DNA from 3 places in the Micromonospora sp. NPDC048999 genome. Region 2 is predicted to be linked to each of the others. Evidence: riboswitches for the same ligand, from Rfam matches in the RefSeq annotation. Region 2 holds a riboswitch; each other region holds the start of a gene.
The links. Region 2 has a riboswitch for cobalamin ahead of AB0C02_RS22645 (CbtB domain-containing protein). Riboswitches for the same ligand answer to the same signal wherever they lie in the genome.
Positions count from the first base shown of each region.

Region 1: linked by a shared signal. The riboswitch ahead of AB0C02_RS15415 (acyl-CoA thioesterase) and the one ahead of AB0C02_RS22645 (CbtB domain-containing protein) in region 2 are both predicted to bind cobalamin.
Region 3: linked by a shared signal. The riboswitch ahead of AB0C02_RS02045 (ABC transporter substrate-binding protein) and the one ahead of AB0C02_RS22645 (CbtB domain-containing protein) in region 2 are both predicted to bind cobalamin.

Region 1 covers NZ_JBEZFI010000011.1:131,956-134,212, forward strand. Annotated here, with positions in the region: gene AB0C02_RS15405 (M36 family metallopeptidase) at 1-37, shown strand, start outside; gene AB0C02_RS15410 (LysE family translocator) at 123-746, opposite strand; gene AB0C02_RS15415 (acyl-CoA thioesterase) at 750-1,262, opposite strand; cobalamin riboswitch at 1,388-1,603, opposite strand; gene AB0C02_RS15420 (ribonucleotide-diphosphate reductase subunit beta) at 1,648-2,257, opposite strand, start outside.
Region 2 covers NZ_JBEZFI010000025.1:16,838-19,094, forward strand. Annotated here, with positions in the region: gene AB0C02_RS22635 ((2Fe-2S) ferredoxin domain-containing protein) at 1-117, shown strand, start outside; gene AB0C02_RS22640 (histidine phosphatase family protein) at 168-743, opposite strand; cobalamin riboswitch at 761-898, shown strand; gene AB0C02_RS22645 (CbtB domain-containing protein) at 931-1,149, shown strand; gene AB0C02_RS22650 (CbtA family protein) at 1,167-1,922, shown strand; gene AB0C02_RS22655 (cobalt-precorrin-6A reductase) at 2,016-2,257, shown strand, end outside.
Region 3 covers NZ_JBEZFI010000001.1:428,254-430,510, forward strand. Annotated here, with positions in the region: gene AB0C02_RS02045 (ABC transporter substrate-binding protein) at 1-930, opposite strand, end outside; cobalamin riboswitch at 1,022-1,165, opposite strand; gene AB0C02_RS02050 (C39 family peptidase) at 1,292-2,257, shown strand, end outside.

The DNA of each region.
Region 1 (2,257 bases), on a different contig from region 2:
CGGGTTCCAGCACCGCGCCTACTTCAAGTTCAACTAACCGGTAACACCAGCAGCACCCGGAGGGGGCGTTCCGACCACGGAACGCTCCCTCCGGCCCTACCGTGGCCAGGGCGGGCAGAGAGTCAGCCCGCGGCCAGGCGTAGCCCCAGGGCGACGAAGGCGACCGCGCAGATCCGGTTGATCCGTCGCGACCACCGGCCGTCGGCCAACCGCCCGGCCAACCGCCCGGCACCGGCGCCGAGGGCGACATCGACGGCCAGTTGCACCGCGACGAACAGCCCGCCGAGCAGCGCCAGTTGCGCGGTGACATCGCCGGCGGCCGGGTCGACGAACTGCGGCAGGAACGCCACGCTGAACAGGATCATCTTCGGGTTGAGCAGGTTGGTCACCAGCCCGCGCAGGAACGCCCGGCCGGCCCGAGGATCCTGCGCCGCTGCGGCGGTGCCGGGCCCGTCGCCGCCGCGCAGCGCCCGCATCCCGAGCACGATGAGGTACGCCGCGCCGGCCCATCGGATCGCGGCGAACAGCACCGGCGAGGCGGAGACCAGCGCCGCGAGGCCGCACACGACCGCCGCGACATGCACCGCCTCGCCGGCGGCGACGCCGAGCGCGGCCACAACTCCCGCCCGGGTGCCGTACCGGATGGCATTGGCGAGGACGAACATCATGTCCGGACCGGGCGTGACCATCAGGACCACGATCGCGGCGAGGTAGCCGGCGAGCACCGCCATGGACAGTCCGAGCATGACTCAGCCCTCCTCGACGCCGTCGAGCAGCGCGCGCCGCAGGGTCAGCCGGTGCCTGCGGCGGATCTCCGCCTCGCGGTAGCGGCGCCGGTCGGCCTCGGTCTCGGGGAGCAGCGGTGGCGCCGGTCGCGGCAGGCCCGCGTCGTCGACGGCCACCATGACCAGGTGGGCGGTCGCCACGTCGACCGGTGGCACCGCCCGGTCCCACCGGTCCGCGGTGACCTTGACCGCCACCTCCATCGAGCTGCGGCCGGCCCAGGTGATCCGGGCGTCCACGTGGACCACGTCGCCGACCCGCACCGCCCGGAGGAAAGCCGTCTCGTCGATGGCCGCGGTGACGGCCGGCCCGTCGGAATGGCGGGCGGCGACCACACCGGCGACCGAGTCGATGAGGTTGAGAATCCGGCCGCCGTGCACCGTGCCCATCAGGTTGGTGTGGTGCTGGTCCATGATCTGCGACAGGGTCAGGTGGGAGGCCGACGGCGGCCGGCCGGTGATCGTGGTGGTGTCAGGCACTGTGGTCTGTCCGTCCTCGGAAAGCGGACCGCCGGCTCAGGGGCGCGCACGTCGAGGCCACACCGGACCTGCGTCCGGCGTGTCACCCGCCCGACCCACCCGCGAGGTCGACGGCAGCGCGCACACCTCGTGCGCGCGGCGCGGGCAGGTCTTCGGACTCGTGGGCGTGACCGGGGGCCGGTCTCCTATTGGCCGTCGCTTCCCAGACCACGGGTGGTCCAGTGCTGATGACGGCGGTCGTTCCCACTCACCGCTGCGGGGCAGTCCCGGACTCACACCGGGTTCCCTCTTACGACGCCTGGCCTGTCACGGCCGGGCGAACCAGCGCCGCAGCCAGCATATCCGCCGTCGCCCGGGGCGGTGTTTTCGCCCCGGGCGACGGTGCTCAGAAGTCGTCGTCGAAGGCGACGGTGCCGGTCACCCCGACCTGGTACGCGGACACCCGGCGCTCGAAGAAGTTGGACAGCTCCTGCACGTCCTGCAACTCCATGAAGGCGAGCGGGTTGGTGGACCCGTAGTGTGCGCTCAGGCCGAGCTGCGCCAGCCGCCGGTCGGCGACATGCTGGAGGTACTCGCGCATGTCGGCCAGGGGCAGCCCCGGCACACCCTGGCCGAGCAGGTCCTCGGCGAACTGCACCTCACACTCGACGGCTTCGACGAGCATCTGCCGCACCTGGTCGGCGAGGTCGTCGTCGAACAGGTCCGGCTCCTCGGCCCGGACGGTGTCGACCACGTCGAAGGCGAACGCCATGTGCATCGACTCGTCGCGGAACACCCAGTTGGTGCCGGAGGCGAGGCCGTGCAGCAGGCCGCGGGAGCGCAGGAAGTAGACGTAGGCGAACGCGCCGTAGAAGAACAGCCCCTCGATGCAGGCGGCGAAGCAGATCAGGTTGAGCAGGAACGCCCGCCGGTCCTCCCGCGTCTTCAACTCGCGTAGGTCGTGCAGCGAGTCGATCCAGCGGAAGCAGAATTCGGCCTTGCGCCGGATCGACGGG
Region 2 (2,257 bases):
GTGTATCCCGACGACACCTGGTACGAACACGTCGACGCGGGCCTCGCCGTCCGTATCACCGACGAGCACCTGCGCGACAGCGTGCCGGTTGACGGCAGGCGCCCACGCGACTCGTGAATGCGTAGCCATCGGCTCCATCAGGCACCGGCGCCGAATGTGACAAGGCGCTACCGGCAGGCCAACGGACCTGCCGTCATCCGCACCGTCCAGCGCCCGGAGTCGCCCCGCAGGACGGTCCGGGTGAGCGGCGCGACGTCGATCCGCCAGAACGAGGCAGGTGCGGCGCCTATCGCGCTCACGATCAGGGCGCGGATCACCATCGGATGGGTGACCGCGACGAGCGTCCGCGCGGTGCCGGGCAAGGCGCCAAGCCAGCGGCCAGTCCGGTCGAGCAGGTCGTGCAGAGACTCGCCGCCGTGCGGTGCTGCGGCCGCGTCGGTCAGCCAGGCCGCAACCGCGTCCGGTTCCGCAGCCGCGACATCGTCCAGCGTATGACCGGCCCAGCGGCCGAGATCGGCGTCGCGCAGCCCCTCATCGGTCCGTGGCACGAGCCCGAACGCGGTGGCGGTCTGCACGCAGCGCAGCGCCGGCCCGCAGCGGACCTCGTCGGCACGGGGCAGCGCGTTGGTGAGCGCCACCGCGTCGGCCAGCCCGTGCGCGTCGAGCGGCTCGTTCTGGGGGAAGGCGGCCGCCCGGGTGGCCGTGGTGGGTGCGTGGCTGACCAGTATGAGGCGACTGCTCACGTTGACACTCCTAGGCCGTCGGCCGTAGCGTCCAGGGCACAGCGTGATGGTGGAGGAAGCCGGTGAGACTCCGGCACGGTCGCGCCACTGTAACCGGTTGAGGGCTTGAGCCCACATGACCGGGAGTCAGACCCTCCCCGTCGCCAAACCCGCTATGGGACGCGTTGATCCCAAGGAGGTACCTGTCATGGCAGACGTGTCACTGCCCACCCCCACCGCCGTACCCCTTCCGGCCGCCATTCCGTTGCGTCAGATCATGCCCTGGGCTGTCTTCGGCGCGGTGCTCGCGGCCGTGCTGCTGTACTTCGTCGGCGTGGAACAGGGTGTGCTTTCCGTGTTCTCCGGCGAGACGGTGCACGAGTTCGTGCACGATGGTCGCCATCTGCTCGGCTTCCCCTGCCACTGAGAGCGGTGGGAGACTCCGTGTTTTCCGCACGCACGCTGCTTGTCCGGGGGATGATCGTCGGCCTCGCCGCCGGCGCCGCCGCCTTCGTGTTCGCCACCCTCTTCGGTGAGGGTCCGGTCGGGCAGGCCATCGACTTCGAGGCCACACATGCCGGCGGCCACGACCACGGCGATGAGCCCGAACTGGTCAGCCGCACCATACAAAGCACGCTCGGCCTGGCCACGGGCACCCTGGTGTACGGCGTCGCGCTCGGCGGCCTGTTCGCCCTTGCCTTCGCTGTCGCGTACGGCCGGATCGGCCGCTTCAGCCCCCGCGCGACCGCCGCTCTCGTCGCACTCGGTGGCTTCGTGACCGTCGCGCTCGTACCGTTCCTCAAGTATCCGGCCAACCCGCCGGCCACCGGTAACCCGGACACGCTCGGCCAGCGGACCGGCCTGTATTTCCTGATGATCGTGATCGCGGTCGCCGGCGGGCTTCTCGCCCTCTCCTTCGGGCGTTGGCTTGGGCCCCGCTATGGTGCCTGGAACGCCAGCATCGCCGCCGTTGGGGCATACGTAATACTGATCGCTGTCGTCGAGTTGGCCCTTCCGACGATCAGTGAGGTCCCCGACGGCTTCCCCGCCCTCGTGCTCTGGAAGTTCCGGCTCGCCTCACTCGGCACCCAACTCGTCACCTGGACCGTGCTGGGGTTGCTCTTCGGCGCGCTCATCCGACCCCGTACGCACGCACGTACGGTCCCGGCGGAGAAGGCAGCGGTCGGCGCCGGCCGGTGAGGCCGTAGCGCATGCGGATGCAGGAGCGGGCCGGGCATCGCGGTCGCCACCGAAAGAGCTGCCCTGGCCCGCACTGTTCAAAGCATTGATTGGATGAGCACCATCGCAGCTTCCGCTCCCGAACGACGAGTACTCATCCTCGGCGGCACCGCCGAGGCGCGGGCCCTCGCCGCCCTGCTCGCCGACCAGCCGGCGATCGCGGTGGTGTCCTCCCTGGCCGGGCGGGTCGCCGATCCCCGCCTACCGGTGGGCGAGGTACGCATCGGCGGGTTCGGCGGTGCCGCCGGGCTGACCCGCTGGCTCACCGAGCACCACATCGACGCCGTGGTGGACGC
Region 3 (2,257 bases), on a different contig from region 2:
CGGGACCTTGGCGGTGGCCTCGACGATCACCCGGAGCAGGTCGACCACGCGCGGGCCCCAGCGCGAGGCGATGTCGTCGTCGAGGGCGACGATCTGGCTGTTCTTCACCGCCGTGACGCCGGCCCAGCCGCTGCGGGCCTTGACCGTCGCCGCCGTCTGCTCGCAGCACTTGGTGTCGGACAGGAAGACGAAGTCCGGGTTCGCCTGGACGATGACCTCCTGGGAGAGCTGCGGATAGCCGCCGTTCTTGCCGTCGGCGTCCGACGGGTCGGCGATGTTCTCCAACCCGGCGAGGGCGTAGATCGAGCCGATGAAGGTCTTGCTGGTGGCGGTGTAGAGCTCCGGGCCCAGCTCGTGGAAGTAGGTGAGCTTCTCCGCCCGCTGCGGCAGGCTGCCGGTGAGCGCGGTGATCTCGTCCTTCATCTTCTTGACCAGGTCCGCCGCCTCGCCCGAGTGGCCGGTGAGCGTGCCCAGGTCGGCGATCTGCTGGTACGTGTCGTCCAGCGTGGCCGCGGCCGGGGTGAGCAGCACCGGGATCTTCAGCGTGGTGAGCTGGTCAACGATCTTGTTCAGGTCGTTGGAGAGCACCACCAGGTCGGGGCTCTTGCCGGCGATCGCCTCGGCGTTCGGCTGGTAGCCGGAGAGGTCACTCTTCGGCGCCTCCGGCGGGTAGTTCGACTGGTCGTCGACGGCGGTGACCTGCTCGCCGGCGCCGATGGCGAAGAGCATCTCGGTCGTGGTCGGCGACAGCGAGACGATCTTCTCCGGGCGCTTGTCCAGGGTCAGCTTGCCGACCGTGGCCGGGAAGGACGCGGCGGAGCTACCGCCGGCGGCGGGGGTGTCGGTCGAGGTCTTCTCGGCGCAGCCGCCGAGCAGGAGAGCGCCGACCGCGAGGGCGGCGGCGAAAAGCCGGGGGGTACGTCTGGACATCGGTCCTCCTGTCGGTCGAGGAGCGTGGTGCTTCGCCGACAGGGAGCGCCTGGGCGTACCCGTCCGCGAGGCGCCCTTCCTCGAGAGCGCGTGTCGCGACCGTGCCGCAGGCGGCCTGGCTCGTCCCCGCCGCGAGCGGGGCATCACAGTTGCGGGACAGCGCCGGTTTCGCACCAGCTTCGCTGCGGTTTGGCCGGTAGCACCGTAGCGCACGACCAGCGAAGATCGCCCGGATGGGACATGTGGGTGTGACCCCCCGCGCTTCCGCCGGCAAAGATTTTCCACATGCCGAGCTCTGGCGAAAATTCCCGTCAGGAGCGACAGTGAACGGCAACGATGCGTTCTCATCTGGGAGCTGCCCATGATCACGAAACCGTTGCGCGCGGCCGCCCTCGCCGGCGTCACCGCGCTCGCCCTCCTCGCCACCACCGCGCCCGCCCAGGCGGGCAACAACCTCCCGGCCGGTCCGCACGACGAGCAGATCACCTTCCAGGAGTGGTCGAAGCACCCGGACTGGCGTACCGGCACCCACCAGGGGACGCGGGCCATCCCCGGACACCGCACCGGAATCACCATCGACCGGCCGGTCGGCACCACCCGGTTCACCGACCCGCACGGCGGCACCACCCGCACCTGGGAGTACGCCACCTGGACCTCCCCGGAGCAGGCGATCGGCTTCGACGCCACCGAACTGGTCGCCTCGTGGAACGCGGAGACCCCGGCCGGCACCTGGATCCAGGTCGAGCTGCACGGCACCTACAACACCGGCCAGCAGACTCCCTGGTACGTGATGGGCCGCTGGGCCTCCGGGGACCAGGACATCAAGCGGGCCACCCTGGACGGTCAGGGCGACCCCTGGTCGACCATCTGGACCGACACCTTCTCCATCGACAACGCCGCGAAGGGCGTGCTGCTGCGGTCGTACCAGCTTCGGCTGACCCTCTACCGGGCACCGGGGCAGGCCGCCTCGCCGCGGGTCTGGATGCTCGGCGCGATGAGCTCGAACGTGCCGGACCGGTTCAACGTCACGCCGAGCAGGGGCCGGATCGCCTGGGGCATCGAGCTGCCCGTCCCGCGCTACTCGCAGAACATCCACCGAGGCGAGTATCCGGAGTACGACAACGGTGGCGAGGCCTGGTGCTCGCCGACCTCCACGGAGATGGTGGTCGAGTACTGGGGCCGCAAGCCCTCGGCCGCGGACATCGCCTGGGTCAACCCGAGCTACGCCGACCCCACCGTCGACCACGCCGCCCGGATGACCTACGACTACGAGTACGAGGGCGCCGGCAACTGGCCGTTCAACACCGCGTACGCGGCCAGCTTCCCG